Regions from separate parts of the Brevibacillus sp. AF8 genome, predicted to be linked through region 2. Evidence: riboswitches for the same ligand, from Rfam matches in the RefSeq annotation. Region 2 holds a riboswitch; each other region holds the start of a gene.
The links. A riboswitch is a leader RNA that binds a small molecule or an ion and turns the genes downstream of it on or off. The one in region 2 is predicted to bind S-adenosylmethionine.
Positions count from the first base shown of each region.

Region 1: linked by a shared signal. The riboswitch ahead of KB186_RS14185 (pyridoxal phosphate-dependent aminotransferase) and the one ahead of KB186_RS19160 (methionine ABC transporter ATP-binding protein) in region 2 are both predicted to bind S-adenosylmethionine.
Region 3: linked by a shared signal. The riboswitch ahead of mtnK (S-methyl-5-thioribose kinase) and the one ahead of KB186_RS19160 (methionine ABC transporter ATP-binding protein) in region 2 are both predicted to bind S-adenosylmethionine.
Region 4: linked by a shared signal. The riboswitch ahead of KB186_RS00540 (aminopeptidase P N-terminal domain-containing protein) and the one ahead of KB186_RS19160 (methionine ABC transporter ATP-binding protein) in region 2 are both predicted to bind S-adenosylmethionine.

Region 1 is NZ_JAGQDN010000009.1:139,531-144,074, forward strand. Features, by position in the region: gene moaC (cyclic pyranopterin monophosphate synthase MoaC) at 1-389, shown strand, start outside; gene KB186_RS14180 (MFS transporter) at 393-1,649, shown strand; SAM riboswitch class I at 1,710-1,824, shown strand; gene KB186_RS14185 (pyridoxal phosphate-dependent aminotransferase) at 1,908-3,089, shown strand; gene KB186_RS14190 (hypothetical protein) at 3,244-3,714, shown strand; gene KB186_RS14195 (aminotransferase-like domain-containing protein) at 3,905-4,544, shown strand, end outside.
Region 2 is NZ_JAGQDN010000015.1:127,327-131,870, reverse strand. Features, by position in the region: gene KB186_RS19170 (MetQ/NlpA family ABC transporter substrate-binding protein) at 1-287, opposite strand, end outside; gene KB186_RS19165 (methionine ABC transporter permease) at 348-1,013, opposite strand; gene KB186_RS19160 (methionine ABC transporter ATP-binding protein) at 1,014-2,027, opposite strand; SAM riboswitch class I at 2,128-2,244, opposite strand; gene KB186_RS19155 (Ger(x)C family spore germination protein) at 2,352-3,485, opposite strand; gene KB186_RS19150 (GerAB/ArcD/ProY family transporter) at 3,485-4,544, opposite strand, start outside.
Region 3 is NZ_JAGQDN010000005.1:3,043-7,586, forward strand. Features, by position in the region: gene KB186_RS09285 (2,3-diketo-5-methylthiopentyl-1-phosphate enolase) at 1-107, opposite strand, end outside; SAM riboswitch class I at 193-370, opposite strand; gene KB186_RS09290 (sigma-70 family RNA polymerase sigma factor) at 501-1,019, shown strand; gene KB186_RS09295 (anti-sigma factor) at 1,019-2,206, shown strand; SAM riboswitch class I at 2,303-2,448, shown strand; gene mtnK (S-methyl-5-thioribose kinase) at 2,607-3,836, shown strand; gene mtnA (S-methyl-5-thioribose-1-phosphate isomerase) at 3,833-4,544, shown strand, end outside.
Region 4 is NZ_JAGQDN010000001.1:147,879-152,422, forward strand. Features, by position in the region: gene KB186_RS28220 (hypothetical protein) at 1-35, shown strand, start outside; gene KB186_RS00530 (MBL fold metallo-hydrolase) at 63-1,481, shown strand; gene KB186_RS00535 (sulfite exporter TauE/SafE family protein) at 1,512-2,300, shown strand; SAM riboswitch class I at 2,352-2,478, shown strand; gene KB186_RS00540 (aminopeptidase P N-terminal domain-containing protein) at 2,628-3,890, shown strand; gene KB186_RS00545 (helix-turn-helix domain-containing protein) at 4,048-4,544, shown strand, end outside.

The DNA of each region.
Region 1 (4,544 bases), on a different contig from region 2:
AGAGCCAAATCAGCATGAAACCCGAAACACTCGCCCGAATCCGCGAAGGTCGAATCGAAAAGGGCGATGTACTCGCAGTTGCGCAGGTAGCAGGTGTCATGGCTGCCAAAAAGACGTGGGAAATTATCCCGATGTGTCATCCGCTGCCATTGACTGGCATCGACATACAATTTGCATTTGTAGATGAAACGACGCTTGCGATTACAGGAACCGTGAAGACGACAGGGAAAACTGGCGTCGAGATGGAGGCGTTGACCGCTGTCAGCGTAGCGGCTTTGACGGTGTATGACATGTGCAAAGCCATGGATAAAGCAATGATAATCGGTCCGACCAGTTTGCAATCCAAAACAGGCGGAAAAAGCGGCGATTTCCATCGGGGAGAGAAGTAAGCCATGAGGCAAAAATGGGAATCCTATCCGAGCAGCATTCGTTTATTGGCGATTGCTGCCGTCATTTTTTCTACCGGAATGGCGTGTATTTGGCCGCTAGTCACGATCTATATTCACAATCATCTCGGAAAGCCGCTGACTGTAGCCGGCTTCTTGTTGCTTTTAAATCAAGGCGCATTTTTGATCGGAAGTATTGTTGGCGGGATGATGTTTGACCGCTGGGGCAAAATGCGCACTATTATTGTAGGTTCCATCGGTGTTATCCTGATTTCGATCGGATTAGGTGTAACGCAAGATTTTACGATTTATGTTGTCTTGCTTCTGTTGAATGGACTGTTTTACGGGACACTTTCTCCTGTGATGAATGCATTGGCCGTCGTTTTATGGCCGGACGGAGGACGTAAAGGAATCAATCTGATTTATGTCTCCCTCAATGTGGGGGTAGCTGCCGGGTCTGCATTGGGCGGCTTCTTGGCAAGTGTATCGTTTGCCTGGACGTTTTTCGGTAATGCCATCTCTCAAGTGATCGTCCTCGCGATGTTCATGCTCATTTTGCCGCGTCAGCTAAAAATGGTGGAACAACAACGCGAAAACGCGACGACTGGACAAAGCATGCCTGAGCAAGTAGCTGGTGATGTGCTGCGACAACCACAACAAGAGACAAAAGTGGTATGGGGCGCATTGCTGCTATTATGCGGGGGGCTGTTAATTAGCTGGATTGTCTATGTCCAATGGACGACGGTGCTGTCGACCTATATGCAAACCCTGGGCATTTCCCTCCGTCAATACAGTCTGTTGTGGACGCTGAACGGCGGTTTGATCCTGTTTGGTCAGCCATTGATTGCGTGGGTCATTCGACGCTTTGCTCGTACGCTAAAAGCACAAATGCTCTTGGGCGCTTATATTTTTGCCTTGTCGATGTTGATTTTGTCTCAGTCAACGGTTTATGCAGGCTTTGTGGCAGGCATGTTCATCATGACGCTGGGCGAAATGCTCGTGTGGCCAGCGGTGCCGGCAGTAGCTGCACAATTTACGCCTGAGGGACGAGAAGGCTTTATCCAAGGGCTGATTGCAGGGACTGGATCGGCTGGGCGGATGCTCGGTCCACTGCTTGGCGCATTCATTTTCCAATCCATTCACGCGCAGGGACTATTGTTCGTGATGGCAGGCTTGTGTTTGTTGTCTGTCGCCTTCTTTGCCTTCCACAGCTCTTTTCAGAAAAGAAGGCATCAAATGCCGGTACAGAACCAAGCATCTTGACACGGTTTACGTGCTCAAGTAGTATGATATAGACGAAAAAACAGTATATTCCGTGTGTTTGACTTATTCAGAGAGGTGGAGGGACTGGCCCTATGAAGCCCGGCAGCGGATCTGTTCCATGTGATGGACAGATGCTGTGCCAATTCCAGCAGGATTTTTTCCTGACAGATAAGGACGTGACCAAGCTGATCTCCCCCTTTTTCTGTATGGAAAAAGGGGGTTTTACTGTATTGGGCCCAAGAAAGGAATGGAACAAAGATGCGCATTCAACCCTCCGATATGATTGATCGACTCCCTACCCAGTTTTTTGCGACCCTGGTGGCAAAAGTAAACAAGGTCATTGCGCAAGGCCATGACGTCATTAACCTGGGGCAGGGCAATCCCGATTTGCCGACACCGCCGCACATTATTGAAGAATTACAGATGCAAGCGGCACAACCACTCCATCACAAATATCCGCCTTTTCAGGGACGCGTGGAACTGAAGCAGGCAGTGGCTCATTGGTATAAGCAAGAATTTGATGTGGACCTCGATCCAGAGGAAGAAGTAGCGATTTTGTTCGGTAGCAAAACCGGACTCGTAGAGATTTGCCAAGTCCTCATGAACGCAGGCGATGTTGCACTAGTTCCAGACCCAGGCTATCCGGATTATTGGTCGGGGGTTGCGGTCGTAGGCGGACGGATGGCCATGATGCCGTTGAAGGCGGAAAATGATTTCTTGCCCGACTACAGCCAGCTCTCCCAAGCTGATTTGGATCGAGCGAAACTGATGTTTCTCAACTATCCGAACAATCCGACAGCAGTCAACGCACCACTTGAGTTTTATGAAGAAACTATTCGTTTTGCCCGAAAACATGAAATCGTCGTCTGCCACGACTTCGCTTACGGGGCGATTAGCTATGACGGGAAAAAGCCGGTCAGCTTCATGCAGGTTCCGGGTGCAAAAGAAGTAGGCGTAGAATTTTATACCTTGTCCAAAACGTACAATATGGCAGGTTGGCGTGTGGGTGCCATGGTAGGAAATCGCGAGCTGGTTCGTCTGATTAACCTCATTCAGGACCATTACTTCGTCAGCCTGTTCGGAGCGGTACAGATGGCAGCAGCCAAAGCGATGACGGATTCGCAGCAGTGCGTCCGCGATCTCGTCGCTGTCTACGAAAGCCGCCGTAATGCCTTGTATTCCAATCTGCATCGGATTGGCTGGCAGGCGCCACCATCTCAAGGTTCGTTTTTTGCTTGGCTTCCTGTTCCAAGCGGCTTCACATCCGTGGAGTTCTCTGACCTGCTTTTGGAAAAAGCGCATGTCGTCGTAGCGCCGGGAAATGGCTTTGGCCCCACAGGTGAGGGCTATGTGCGAGCGGCTTTGTTATCCAACGAAGAGCGTCTTGCGGAAGCGGTCCAGCGGATTGAGCGGCTGGGGTTATTTACGAAAACAAAATAAAAGCGAGGCAATTTGGCCACACTACCGTATAAATGGAGTGTGGCTTTTTCCTTTTAGAATAAAAATCATTCTCATTATTGACAGATAATGATTTTCATTATACGATGTCATTGTTGTTAATGATAATTAGTCTCAGCGAGAGCGGGAGGGTACCATGCGCTATCAGATTAACGGTTACACGGATATGTATACGGTGATCGCCAACGAGAGAAAAATCGGCGGAGCCATTGAAGCAGGCCAGATTCGCTTGCGGACGGGAGAAGTTTACGCCAATGCTGTTCTCACTCGTTTGGAAATGTCAGGTGCGCATTTTTGCTCGATCGGATTTGTTACAGAAGAAGGCAAAAGACTGATTGTCCATGTGAATGATATTAGCATGATCGCTGATGCTCGTCACGTCAACGTATGTGAGCTGACGAACGAATGCATGAGAATAGAAAAATCAGCAGAGAGACTGAAGCGATTGAAGCGACTCTGTGAGCTGAATGAAGGTAGCTGTACGCCGACCTTCCAGGAAGAGGCATTGCTGTTGGCAAGCGATATCGGTATGGAAGAAGCGTCCAATCATGTCGACCTCTCTTTCCTCCCACATACAGAAAAACCACGTGTGTTCCGCATCGCCTAGATATAGCGATACATATGGACCCCTTTTCGTTTGATACGAGGAGGGGTTTTTTGCATGGAGTGTGTCAAGACTAATGGTTGAACAACCGCTCGACATAGTCAAAACCTATCTGCTCATAGCTAGCAAGGATTGGACTTACGCTGTTGACAGTGATAAAACAAGGATAAGCAAAATCAAGGGGGAACGGAAGATGGAGTACTCGTTTTCAAAATCTGTTGAAGCACTATCCTCCTCGGCTGTCCGGGAAATCTTGAAGCTGACTCAAGGCAATCAAGTGCTCTCGCTCGCAGGTGGACTGCCAGCAGAGGATTCTTTTCCAATCGCAGAGATGCGCGAAGCGTTTAATCGCGCATTCGAACAAGGGGCAAAAGCTCTTCAGTACGGATTGACCGATGGATACTTGCCGCTTCGTGAGTGGATTGCATCCCGTATGAAGCAAAAGCATATGAACGTCGGTGCAGATAATATGATCATCACTACTGGCTCTCAGCAAGCAGTTGACTTGTTGTGCCGTGTATATTTAGACGAAGGCGATGTCGTTCTCGTCGAAAACCCTACCTATTTGGCAGCCGTTCAGCTGTTCCAATTCCGGGGAATCAAAGCGATTCCCGTAGACGGTGATGCCAATGGGATGGATTTGGACGATCTGGCGAAAAAAATTGCCCAGTATCGCCCGAAAATGGTGTATGTCATTCCTACCTTTGCCAACCCAACAGGAAAGGTATGGAGCCTTGAACGTCGTCTAGGCTTGCTTCGTCAATGCAAGGCGCAAAACATTCTCATCCTGGAAGACGATCCATATGGAGAGATCCAATTCGATGGGGAAGCTC
Region 2 (4,544 bases):
AAGAAGTTTGCGTCGAGTTGTTTTTCGTTCACTTGAACGTTAGGCTGTACGTAATCAGTGAACTCTTGGACTTCCAAGTTCACGCCTTGTTCTTTCAGTTTTGGTTGAATAAATTTCAAGATTGCTGCATGTGGAACGGGAGAAGCGCCTACCTTCAATGTTACTTCCTTTTGTCCGCCTTGTGCGCCGCCTTCAGCTGGAGCAGGTGCTGTTTCCGTTTTGCCTCCGCAAGCTGCCAAAGAAAATGCCAATACAGTAGAAAGTACAGATACGACTAGCTTTTTCATGAATGATTTCCCCCTTGCATGTATTTCATCTTATTTTTTGAAAATCTATATGGAAAGATCCTATTTGCGGCTGAATTTCAGAACCAGACGGTCCCCCAGCGATTGTAAGATCTGTACCATCACCAGCAAAATAACAACAGTCACAATCATGACATCGGTTTGGAAACGCTGATAACCGTATCGGATCGCCAAGTCACCCAAACCACCGCCGCCAATTACCCCAGACATTGCCGTGTAGGAGACCAGTGTTACCGTCGTGATCGTAATACCTGCGATCAGACCTGACCTAGACTCTGGCAAAAGGACATTCCAGACGATCTGCCAATTGGAAGCACCCATAGATTGTGCGGCCTCGATCACGCCTTTATCAATCTCACGCAGAGAGGTTTCCACCAAACGTGCGAAAAATGGAGCGGCCCCAAACACGAGCGGCGGAATGGCACCCAGTACACCGAGTGAGGTTCCTACGAGCATTTTCGTCACAGGAATCAGCAAGATCATCAAAATGATAAATGGTACCGAGCGCAATACGTTGACAACGAATGATGCGATCGTATAAAAAGTGCGGTTTTGCAAAAGCTGTCCGCGAGAAGTCAAAAACAGAATGATGCCCAACGGCAAACCAATCAGGACGGTAAACAGGGTGGAAAAGCCAAGCATCGTGAGCGTGTCCATCGTACCTTCGCCGATTTCAGCCCAATCCACATTTTCGAATGTCCAGTCCATTTATATCACCTCTACTTCCAAGCCACGTTGGCGCAGCGTCTCGATGGTCTTTTGATTCTGTGCGACATCGCCTTCCAGCTCGATCACCAACTGACCATACGGCGTATCTTTCATGCGGGAGATTGTTCCCTGCAAAATACTGAACACTGTACCGGTCTCTTGCATCGTTTGGAACAGGATCGGCTGGTACGTTTTTTCTCCGAGGAAGGTGACACGAGCAATCGTGCGGTTCCCCGAGGCTTTTTCGTGCTCGACTGCTTCGCGCAGCTCTGTAGAATCTGCTACTTGTTCCACGAATTCTTGTGTCGTTGGATGCTTCGGACGAAGGAATACATCCAGTACGTTACCCGACTCGACGATCTTTCCTCCATCAATCACGCCGACACGATCACAAATAGAGCGAATGACGTGCATCTCGTGAGTAATCAACACTATGGTCAAGCCCAGCTTGCGGTTAATGTCCAAGAGCAGTCCCAGAATGGAGTTCGTCGTCTGCGGATCGAGAGCCGATGTAGCTTCGTCGCAGAGCAGCACTTTTGGATCATTCGCGAGCGCACGGGCGATCCCGACACGTTGCTTCTGTCCGCCAGACAGCTGGGACGGATATTTGTCCTTATGTGCCTCCAAGCCCACCAGCTTCAGCAGTTCGTTTACTTTCTTATCAATCTCTGCCTTTGGACGCTTTGCCAGCTTGAGCGGAAAAGCGACATTTTCGCCGACTGTCGAAGAAGACAGCAAGTTGAAGTGCTGAAAAATCATGCCGATTGAGCGGCGCTTTTCTTGCAGCTTCCCTTCATCCAGCTTTGTCAAATCGACGCCGTCCACAATAACTTCCCCTGAAGTTGGGCGCTCTAGCAAATTGATGCATCGGATCAATGTACTTTTCCCGGCACCCGAATGTCCAATGATCCCGTAAATTTCGCCTTGCTCTATGGAAAGGTCGATCCCCGTTAACGCTGGGATGGTTTTACCTTGAACTTGATAGCTTTTATGCAAATGACGCAGTTGGATCAACGCATCCACCTCCCGACCATAATCTTGATAAAAATATGAAAACCCCTTTTTCATAAACGAAAAAGGGGCTGCAACGCAATGTATACGTTCGCATCCACCCTTCTCATCTACACAAGATCCAAACAATCCTGTAGGAATTGGCACCGCGACGTTCATTCGAAAATGAACCGGCTGCCGGGCTTCATAGGGCCTGTCCCTCCGCCTCTCTTGATAAGAAAGATATCTACGTATATTATGTTCGTTTTTTCTATTTCTTGATGATACAAAACGGATTATATCCTTTTTGAAAATATCACGTCAATAGTAATAGCAGGAAAAAGTTTTTTAATCCATGACGCCGTTGCGTATTATGGTCGACTTTACGTGAAAGTGAAATGTCGCATCTTTGAACATCTTTCTCCATTCGGCCTGCGTCATATTTGCCTTCCCTCTTCTATTTGAACGATACACGATCCCGAACCCAGCTGGATCGACATTGAGGTCCTGCAATTTGTGGACTACTTTCTGCAGTTCTTTTCCGAGCTCTTCTTCCAGTGCATGTTCCATGATTTTCATCAACCTTGCATTCTCTAGCTTCAGCGGGAGGGTTAATTCCAAAATCCGCGCATTTAATCGGATGTAAATATCAAAGATCGGGGGAGATACTTGGGTCAGCTCGATTTTTGAATGGCTGGAAATCGTATCAAAGACAAGCTGCACACGATCATTTTTACTTCCGTGATTCTTGTGCACCTCGCCAAAAATATGAGCAGGGACAGAAGTATCGTAGCTCCCAATCCTGAATTTCCCATGCATGAGCTTGATTAAAAAGGCTTCCTTTGGTGTGATCCACCCTACATAACGGTCCCCTTGAAATAATGCGATACCCTTGATTTGCAGCTCATTTCCCTTTTTTGCAATAAACGGCATGATCGGGTCGATTCCTTTGTCATAATAAGCTCGAAAAAACTCATGCATGGTGGAAGACGGAATTTTTTCCCCTTCAATATTTTGCTCAATCATACGGTATAGATAGATTCCGATATTCCCTGCTTCAGAATAGGGATACGTTAACATATCATATGTTTCGCCTTCGAATAGGCAAAGATAAACCCTGCTGGAAATAGAGGAATCCCGATACAACGTGTCAATGATACTGCCAAGTCCACGTTTCGCCAATTTTTCACTGTAGAGTGCGACACGAATTTGCCCACCCAATACTCTTTTATCTGATTGTAAATTGATCCGATCCCGAATTCCCTTGCTGGTTTCACCGGTGGCTGAAAAAACTTGTATCTTTTCTTTCGCCTCCGGATTAATGGAGGGCATGATTGCTGTCCCCCGAATGTTTCCATCCTTTAACAGATCATAGCCGACAGACGTGGCAAGTCCTGTCTCATCAAAAATTTGCCGATCTGAACAGCCTGCCAGAACAAGGACACATGAACACCACAAGGCAAAAAGACGCTTGGGCAGCATCAGGCACTCTCTCCTTTGCTGGTTGGTTTCGCCCTTTGCTTTCGTTGCTTCAGCCAGACCATCAGATACAAAAAATAGGGGTACACGTATATAATGTACAGGGTTATATGCGAGTAAATATTCGTGATCCGACTCATCTCCTGCCTGGAAAGCAGCGACAAGGAGGCTACATAAATCACGGGTATAATCCAATACAATGAATGACGTAGATTGAATCCGAACAAGCGCTTGAGACCTCGGGCAGAAGCCCACAAATACAGCATGATATTCGGCAAGATCACGAGAAGCCATAACGAAATGACAACCAGCTCAAACCTTTCCAGAATAGGGAGGTACACCATCTTTTGCATATTGAGTGTCGCCCAGATCGTTCTCATGAGCTGACCCTGACTAAAAAAGACCAGCGCCACAATCATGACTAGCAAATAGATCAGATACGTCACCAGCACCCCCAACTGTACACTTTTTGGTACCCTCTCTTTATTTTGTACATATGGATAGGCAACGTAGAGGATCTCAAAGCCGGCACTGGTCAAAGACATGGCAATCATTCCATTGAAAAGGTTCTCCAGGCTGGTGTCCATGACGGGAAACAAATATTCCCACCTGGCAAATTTCAAGGGGAAATATAACTCAAATATCATCCATATCGTGACCATAAAGGAGAACAATGCATAGCCTGCGATGACTCTTATCCCCCCTACGACTGTGTAAAACGCTAGAAACAGGATGATTCCTGACAGAACCCACGTAGGTAAATTCGGAAACATCCAGGTTTGGACAACTTCAATGTAGGTGCGTAAAATGACTCCAGCCGACACAAAAAAATAGGTCAAATAAATGATGCTAATGACTGTTCCCAGCCACTTTCCAAACACATCTTCCTGAATTCCGTAAATATCGGCTGAGGGGTATTTTTGCAAGGTCTTGTTAATGGTCATCACCGTAAGATGAGTAAACAAGGCAGCGAGTACGACAGATATCCAAGCATCGTGCCCCGCTTCCTTGGCAATGATTCGTTGGAAGCCCAAAATGCCCATCCCTAACTGCGTGCCATGC
Region 3 (4,544 bases), on a different contig from region 2:
AGGTCCGTCCAGGAACCGACTGTCATGCCGACAGCAATGGCTTCCGCTTTCTTGTTCAAGTCTTTTGCTTGTGTGAGATAGGTGACGAGGATACGTTGTTCACTCATGGTACGCCTAATCCTCCTTGAATTATTAAAAAAGCCTCCCCATTGAGCGGGGAGGCGGTTGTCGACTATGAAAGCGTCTCGTCTCCTCTCATCTCTCGGGTCAGTAGCCGAAACGAGCCCAAAGTGCTCGATCTCGACTCTTATCCGTTGGAATTAGCACCGTTTCGCTATCCAAGGTACGCAATTATGAGCGTACGAATCATGGTATAGCGCCGGTTGCCGGGCATCATAGGGCCAGTCCCTCAGCCAGCTCGCGATAAGAGTTATTCGTTTCCCCCATGATATGACGTTCATTGTCAGGAGTCAATCTTTGTTTTTGCAGAGAATGTGCAGCAAGTTATGAGAAAAATGAGACTAAGGTGAAACTTTTTGGCAATTCCTTCGTGGTAAGGGATGAAGGGGTGTGAACGGTTTGGGAAAGTAGGTCTGGAGGATGTGTACCAGCTGCATGTAAACGATATTTACCGCTATCTTTTCCGGCTGACACGAGATGAGAAGCTGGCAGAGGATTTGACACAGGAAACCTTTTGTCGCGCCTTCTCTTCCTTGGACGACTACCGTGGGGAAAAAGTACGGCCCTGGCTGTTCAAGGTGGCCTATCACGCTTTCGTGGATGGTTATCGTAAGAGGACGAAACAACGATTTGCGTTTGTAGAAGCCCTGCCAGAAAGACCTGATCATTCGGCTGTTGATCCGGCTGAGCATGTCGTGAATCAGGAGCTGTGGGAAGTGGCCCACGACTATTTGGAGAAGCTTCCGGAAAAGCAGAGACAGGTCATTTTGTTGTCTGCATTGCAGTTTTCCTATGCGGAGATGGCAGAGGTACTCGGGATTGAGCTGGCAGACGTCAAGCGTTCCTTGTTTCGGGGACGACAAAAGATGCGGCAGTTGTGGAGGGAGGAAAGCCAGTGATGAACAAGGATGAGAATCATCGCGAGCAAAGGCTGCTTGCTTATTTGCGTGGGGAAATGGCGGAAGAAGATTCAAAACTATTCGAGGAAGAAATAGCGGCTGACGTGGAGTACGCACAGCGGTTGGAAAGGCTTTTGTTGGGGGAAGAAACGGGGGAGGACAAGGTGAAAATAAACCAGCCTGAAGCACTGTCGGCTGAAAAACAGCGTGCCATTGTGCGCCGGGGGAAATGGAAAAATCGGTTGTCCAACGCTGGGTTCACCATAGGGCTTCCCTTTTTGGCCGGAGTTGTGTTGCTGATTTTGAATGGCTGGGTCGGGTCGCTGATGCATGAAGATCTGTTCCGCGTTGCGAAGTCGATAGTCAATTTTACTCAGCCAGGTGTGAGAGTGGGTAGTAGTGGCTCGCAGGTCGGATTGCTGTACGGAAACATCAGCATGGAACTACGTGAGCGGGTTGGGGGGGAAGAAAAGGTCGCTGGTCGTTTTGAGAGTACGAATGTGCTATGGAACGTAAATACGAAGCCGCAATGGACGAACGGGGTTAGGGAACAGAAGCTGTATTTCCGTTATCCGACAGACGGGGAAATGGGGGATACGGAATCTCGCACTGCACCTGCCTGGACAACGATGGAGAAGCTACCTGAGGGGACCGTTTCTCAGCTCGCGATTTCCTTCGATCACTTCCTAACATACGAGGAGTACTATGAATTGGTTTCCCGCCATGTCACCTCTTCGGGACAAGATACGGTTTGGTTTGCGGTAGACACAGGGGTGGAGCGAAAGCAAGCAGAAGACGATGGGGCAAATCGATTTCTCGGTCCCGGGTACGTGTGGGGATTTGCGCAGCATGAACTGGATTACGGAGATGCGCCCATTCGGGTAAACGGGGAAGGGAACAGAAGAATGGCCGCCTACTTAGAAGAGATGAAGTACTTATCTGAGCAAGAAGATCTGGCTCGCGATGTCGGCAGATCTTTGCTATTTCGTAGCGACCTTCAGATAGCCGAACGATACAACTACATGCAGCAAAACGGAGTGCGAATCTACGGCGCCGTCCTCACTGGACCTACGAAAGAACTGTTGAAGCTCAAGGCCGAAAAGTCGATAACAGCAGCGTTTTTAGGCAAAGTAGACTGGTGGAATTGGGATCACCCTGCGGCATCGGGAACACAATCCAGCTATTGATAGCAAGGTGCGAATTTTTGCACAAAAGGGTGTTGACATCGTGGAAGCGTTGGTTGTATGATTCAAACTAAATCAAAAACCGAATACGTTTTGGATACCTTATCCAGAGAAGGTGGAGGGACTGGCCCGATGATACCCGGCAACCGACATGACGCCATTCAGACGCGAGGAAGCGACTGATTGACAGGCGACATGCACGGTGCTAATTCCTGCAGAAACAAAAGTGGTCTGGAAGATAAGGGGGACATCAACACGGTTCTTACACGTGACGACGGCGACCTCTTTTCTTCGGGAAAAGAGGTCTTTTTTCGTCGATAAGAATTTTAAAATTAATACTCTCGGGACACAAACAAAACAAGTAGAGATAGAGGAAAAATACGTAGAGGGGAGTTTTGGAATCATGGCATATCGCGCATTGACTGAACAGGAAGCAGTGGAGTACGTAAAAGGAATACCGGATCTTTTTAGCGAAGGAGCAGAGCTGACCAGCCGTGAAATTGGGGATGGTAACCTCAATCTGGTTTTTGACATTCTGGAGCCGGCAACCGGTAAGAGCGTCATTGTCAAGCAAGCACTGCCTTTTGCCCGCGTCGTGGGAGAATCTTGGCCGCTTACGATTGATCGGGCTCGCATCGAGAGCGAGGCACTCCGCATTCAGCACAAATACGTTCCAGACCTGGTGCCGCAGGTGTATCATTTCGACGGGGAGCTTGCGTTGACTGTCATGGAAAACGTCGGGGACCACATCATCATGCGCAAAGGTTTGATCGAAGGAAAGCGGTACCCGCTATTCGCGAAGCAAATTGGCCGTTTTCTCGCGCAAACCTTGTTCTTCACATCCGATCTGGGCGCGCATCCGTACGATAAAAAAGCGCTAGTCGGAACATTCATAAATCCAGAACTATGCAAAATTACAGAAGATCTCGTCTTTACCGATCCATATGAAAATGCGCCTACCAACGATTTCAATCCGTTGATTCGCCGCGAAGTCGAGGCGATCTGGAACAACCGGCCGCTGAAGCTGGAAATCGCCAAGCTGAAATACGATTTCCTTACGCGCTCGGAAGCGCTGCTGCATGGCGACTTGCATACCGGAAGTATTTTCATCACGGAGAACAGCTTGAAAGCAATCGATCCAGAGTTTGCTTACTACGGCCCAATCGGTTTTGACATCGGGGCGGTCATTGCCAATCTGCTGCTCAACTACGCAGGCCAGCACGGTTTGCAAAAAGATCAAGGAGAACGGGAAGCGTACCGCGAATACTTACTGGAAACGGTCGAGGATGTCTGGAATGAATTCGTTTCGCAATTCGTTCAACTCTGGCACAAGCACGCCAAAGAGCGCAGCGCCCATGTCGAAGGGCTGTGGCAAAGCTACGTGAAGCGCTTGATTCAGGATACAGCAGGCTATGCCGGCTGCAAAATCTTGCGCCGTGTCATCGGTTTGGCAGGCGTAGCAGACCTGAATGCCATTGAAGACGACCAGACTCGCGCAGAAGCAGAACGTCTGGCGCTCTCGATAGGAGAAGCGTTGATTCTCGGTCGCGGCGGCATCGACGAATCGACAGATATCACGGACATCGTACGCACTGTGACCGAACGTTACTATCAGGAGGCTACAACAGTATGACAACCAGCACCCAATTGGCACCTGTTAAGTGGGAGAATGACGCATTGGTCTTGCTTGACCAGACGCGTCTGCCAGTAGAAACGATCTATTTGAACTTGACCACCTCCGAGCAAGTATGGGGTTCCATCCGACGCTTGGAAGTCCGTGGCGCACCAGCGATTGGCATGGCGGCGGCTTACGGGCTCTACCTGGGCATTCGTGGCAGTGAAGCGAGTAACTACGACGAGTTTTGGCAGGAACTGAACCAGCAGGCAGACTACTTGGGCTCTTCCCGTCCGACAGCCGTGAATCTGTTCTGGGCGTTGGATCGCATCAAGGCTCGTGTTGAAAAAGAAAGCGGTGCGTCGATTGCCGAGTTGAAGGCGTCCGTGCTCGATGAAGCACTGGCGATTCAAAAGGAAGACGCTGAAGTATGCCGGACCATCGGAGAGCATTTGCTGACTCTGTTGCATGACGGTATGGGAATTCTCACGCACTGTAATCCAGGAGCATTGGCTACGGCAGCGTACGGTACGGCTACCGCTCCCTTTTATTTGGCAAAGGAACGCGGCTGGAACTTAAAGGTGTACGCGGACGAAACTCGTCCTGTCCTGCAAGGCGCTCGTCTTACTGCATTCGAATTGCAGCAAGCAGGGATTGATGTGACGCTGATCTGCGACAACATGGCGGCGATGGTGATGTCCCAAGGGAAAGTAGAGGCTGTCATCG
Region 4 (4,544 bases), on a different contig from region 2:
TTCTCGAAGTTCTCGTGGGAAAATTAAACGAATAAGAGATGTTGTAAAGGGAGGAATGAACCATGTTATTGCGTTACTTTTTTGATGAGAAATTGGCCCATGCATCTTATCTGGTTGGCTGCCAAAAAACCGGGGAGGCGATTGTGATCGATCCTGCCCGTAATCTGGCTCCTTATTTTCAAGTCGCCAAAGAAGAGGGAGTTACCATTGTAGCCGCCACGGAAACCCACATACACGCTGATTTTGTATCTGGTGCCAGGGAATTGGGGGCAGTTCACCAAGCGAAGCTGTTTTTATCCAATGAGGGCGATGAAGACTGGAAATATCAATACTTGGAGGGTTTGAACCATCAGCTTGTCCACGATGGAGATCGTTTTTTTATCGGAAACTTGCTATTTGAAGTTATGCATACGCCTGGCCATACGCCTGAGAGCATCTCCTTCCTTTTGACTGACCATGGAGGGAATGCAGATCGCCCCATCGGGATCTTCACGGGAGATTTCGTCTTTGTCGGCGATATCGGCAGACCGGATTTGCTCGAAAAAGCGGCGGGAATGAAGGGTACGTCCGAGTCAGGTGCACGAGACATGTTCCAGTCCCTCCAAAAATTCAAGCAACTGCCGGATTATATGCAGGTATGGCCAGCTCATGGCGCAGGAAGTGCTTGCGGGAAAGCACTGGGGGCCGTGCCGTCTTCTACCGTCGGCTACGAAAAACTCTTTAACTGGGCGATGTCACACTCTAGTGAAGAGGAATTCGTTCAGGCACTCCTTGATGGACAACCAGAGCCGCCAACGTATTTTGCAGTGATGAAGCGCGTGAATAAGGAAGGCCCTGCTTTGCTCAAGGAACTCCCCGTTGTTCAAGAGTTCAACTCGCTTGAAGCGGTCAAGGAATCGGTGGAAAACGGACAGCTGATCGATACGCGTCCTTTTCAGAAATTTGCGAAGGGGCATCTGGCGGGAACTCTTCACATTCCTTTTAACAAGTCATTTGCCAACTGGGCGGGCTGGATTGTCGATTACAATCGCCCGGTTCACATTCTGGCCAACCCAGATGAGCTGGACGAGATTTTGCAAGCCCTGCATTCCGTAGGGATTGATCATGTCACAGGATATATCGACTGCGGCAAGTTAATAGAAAGGGAAGCGTCTTCGCTCGAGACAATCGAGGAGGTAACACCGCTGGAGATTGCAGATCGCGTGGAAAAAGGAGAGGTTCACGTAGTAGATGTTCGTAATTTGGCTGAGTGGAAGGAAGGACACATTCCGGATGCACAGCACATCATGCTCGGTACACTCGCCGTGCGGCTGGTTGAGATTCCTCGCGAGAAGCCACTTCTTGTACAGTGCCGTTCCGGTGCCCGATCCGCTATTGGCGCCAGCATTCTGAAAGCAAACGGATTCAAAGAAGTGATGAATTTGAGCGGCGGAATATTGAAATGGCAACGAGACGGCTTGGCAGTCGTAGAACTAGGATAAAACGAAGCGAGGAGTTGCAAGGGTGAGCCTATGACTATCGACCTCGTAATCACACTGTTTGTTATCGGTTTCGCGGGATCATTTATCTCTGGTCTCGTCGGGATCGGGGGCTCCATCATCAAGTATCCGATGCTTCTGTACATTCCGCCCGCCCTTGGATTCGTTGCTTACACAGCTCACCAAGTATCCGGAATAAGTGCCGTCCAAGTATTTTTTGCCACCCTGGCTGCTGTTTGGACTCTACGCAAAGATCAGCTTATCCATTACCAGCTCGTTGTGTACATGGGAAGTGCCATTATTGTAGGGAGCTTGCTTGGAGGATATGGAGGAAAATATCTTTCAGCAGATGCCATCAATATCGTCTACGCCATTCTGGCCACCATTGCTGTAATCTTGATGTTCCTGCCAAAAAAGCGAATGGACGAACGTGAACAGACGACCGAGATGATCTTTCATAAGCCAACAGCTGTATTATCCGCTTTGATTGTCGGAGGTGCCTCTGGAATTGTAGGGGCAGCTGGCGCTTTTATTTTGGTTCCCATCATGTTGATCATCCTTAGGATACCGATAAGAGTTGCGATTGCTTCCTCTCTTGCCATCACCTTCCTTTCTTCCATTGGATCGACCATAGGAAAATGGATGGCAGGGGATATATTGTTTTGGCCATCCGTGATCATGGTATTCGCCAGCATCTTGGCAGCGCCGCTCGGTACAAAGGTCAGCAAACGTTTGGACACCCGGATTCTCCAAACCATTCTAGCCTTGTTGATCCTAGCCACGACAATTAAGATTTGGGCCGACATTCTTGCATTTCCATAAATAATAAAGAAAAATAAAAGAATGTTCTATGAAATTACATTTCATAGAACATTCTTATCGAGAGTGGTGGAGGGACTGGCCCGATGAAACCCGGCAACCTTCGTAATCTACGGTGACAAGGAGCAGTTTGCATAAAGCAACTGCTCTTTGTTGAAACTCGTTTCCCAATTGATGAAAGTATCCTAAAATAAAGAAGAAAGGAGGATACTTTCAAACTGAAATCGGCAGAAAATTATCAGACTATACTGAACTTGAAGCGATCAAGAACGCTTTTCACAATCGATATCAATCCGTGAAGAAACTCACGAACGAAGGGGTATCAAACATATGACAAACACCATACATTCAATAGAATTCATCAAGCGCCGTCAAAAACTCGCGGAAAAAATGCCAGACCACAGCGCACTTGTCCTCTTTTCAGGGGTTGTCAAGACACGCAGCAATGACGATAAATATCTGTTTTCACCAAACCGCAACTTCTATTATCTAACGGGCATTTCGCGCAGCAACCTCATTCTCATGATCACAAAACGCGCTGGCATCGTAAACGAAACGCTATTTCTTCAGCGCCCAAATGAGCTGGAAGCGAAATGGACAGGGGCGGTCTTATCCGATCAAGAGGCGAAGGAGCAATCTGGTATTGAACACTTCGACTATCTCGATGAGTGGCTGGAGTCATTTGGAGTCTTTGTGAGGCGCTGCGAAGGCAAGTCCTCACTCTATCTTGACTTGTATCGCTATCAGTGGAGCGACGAGCTGACCCCTGCAGACAATTTTGCCGAAGACGCGCAGAAGAAATACCGGACCCTTCAAATTCACGATGCGGGCCCATGGCTGAAAGAACTGCGTATGTTGAAGAGTTCGGCCGAAATCGAAGAGATCAGACGTGCGATTACGATCACGGATGAAGCAATCCGGCGCATGTGGTCGTATGCACGTCCTGGAATCATGGAATATGAACTAGAGGCGCACTATGATTTCACGTTGAAGTCGCACGGTGTTCGCGAGCTTCCTTATTTACCCATTATTGCTAGTGGCGTCAATGCTACTATCTTGCACTATGAAGCGAATAATCAGCGTGCGGTAGATGGTGACTTGGTCCTCCTCGACCTCGGTGCAGCATCGAATTACTATGCGGCTGATATTTCGCGAACGTTTCCCGTAAATGGTCGCTTTACTGAACGACAGAAAGCGATCTATCAACTCGTGCTCGAAGCAGAAATCAAGACCATCGAAGCAGTGAAGCCTGGTGTCACACTTTCAGAACTCAATGATGTTACGAAACAGGTCCTGACAGATGGTCTGCTACGTCTCGGTCTCATCCAAGACAGCAGTGAGCTCTCCAAATACTACTATCATTCCGTGTCACATCACCTTGGACTGGATACGCACGATTTCTCAGATTACAATGTTGGCTTGCAGCCTGGTATGGTGATCACGATTGAACCAGGTCTGTACATAGAGGAAGAAGCCATTGGGATTCGGATTGAAGATAATGTGTTGGTAACAGCAGAGGGCTGCGAGATACTCTCGTCACAGATCCCGAAGGAAATCGAGGAAGTGGAAATGTTGATTGGGAAAAAGGAATAGCGAAAGCTTAGTGTAACCATAACAAGCTCTGTTATGGTTACTTGCATGTGAACATCTCCTTACAAAAACTAGTAAAACGACAAAGAAATGTCTAATACATCTTCCAAAAAAAACCATTTGATTGTAAAATAAAGTAAAACTAAAAGGGTGATCCAATATGGGGGGACTGCTAGGGACATTGCACCAGTCGCTGCGGTCAGAAATCGAACAACATCGGCGAGCGCGCGGTTATACATTAAGCAAACTAGGGGATTTAACTGGTATTAATCCGGGGACATTGAGCGAGATTCTAAATGGGAATCCACCTCGGGCTATCACAATAGGTCAATTAGATGCGCTCGCTTCGGTGTTTGGCTACGAGCCAGGCTGGATGTATGAACTATATCCCGATGAATGTTTATATGAAGGGAAAATTTCGCGCCCCCGATTGATACCTTATTTGATTCGAAGCGCTGAGAATAGGCGAAAGGATTGCATTGAAGCTGTTGCCTCCCAATTGTTGGAGAATCCCAAAAATATTTCCATCCTTTTTACTGTGGCAGAGCAATTATATGAGGAGGGAAAACTGGGAAAGGCGGTGCCATTCTATGAGTACGTAATTGAGAACGAGAAAGATAGCTACTCAACCCAGTTTGTGATGAGTCACTACCGATT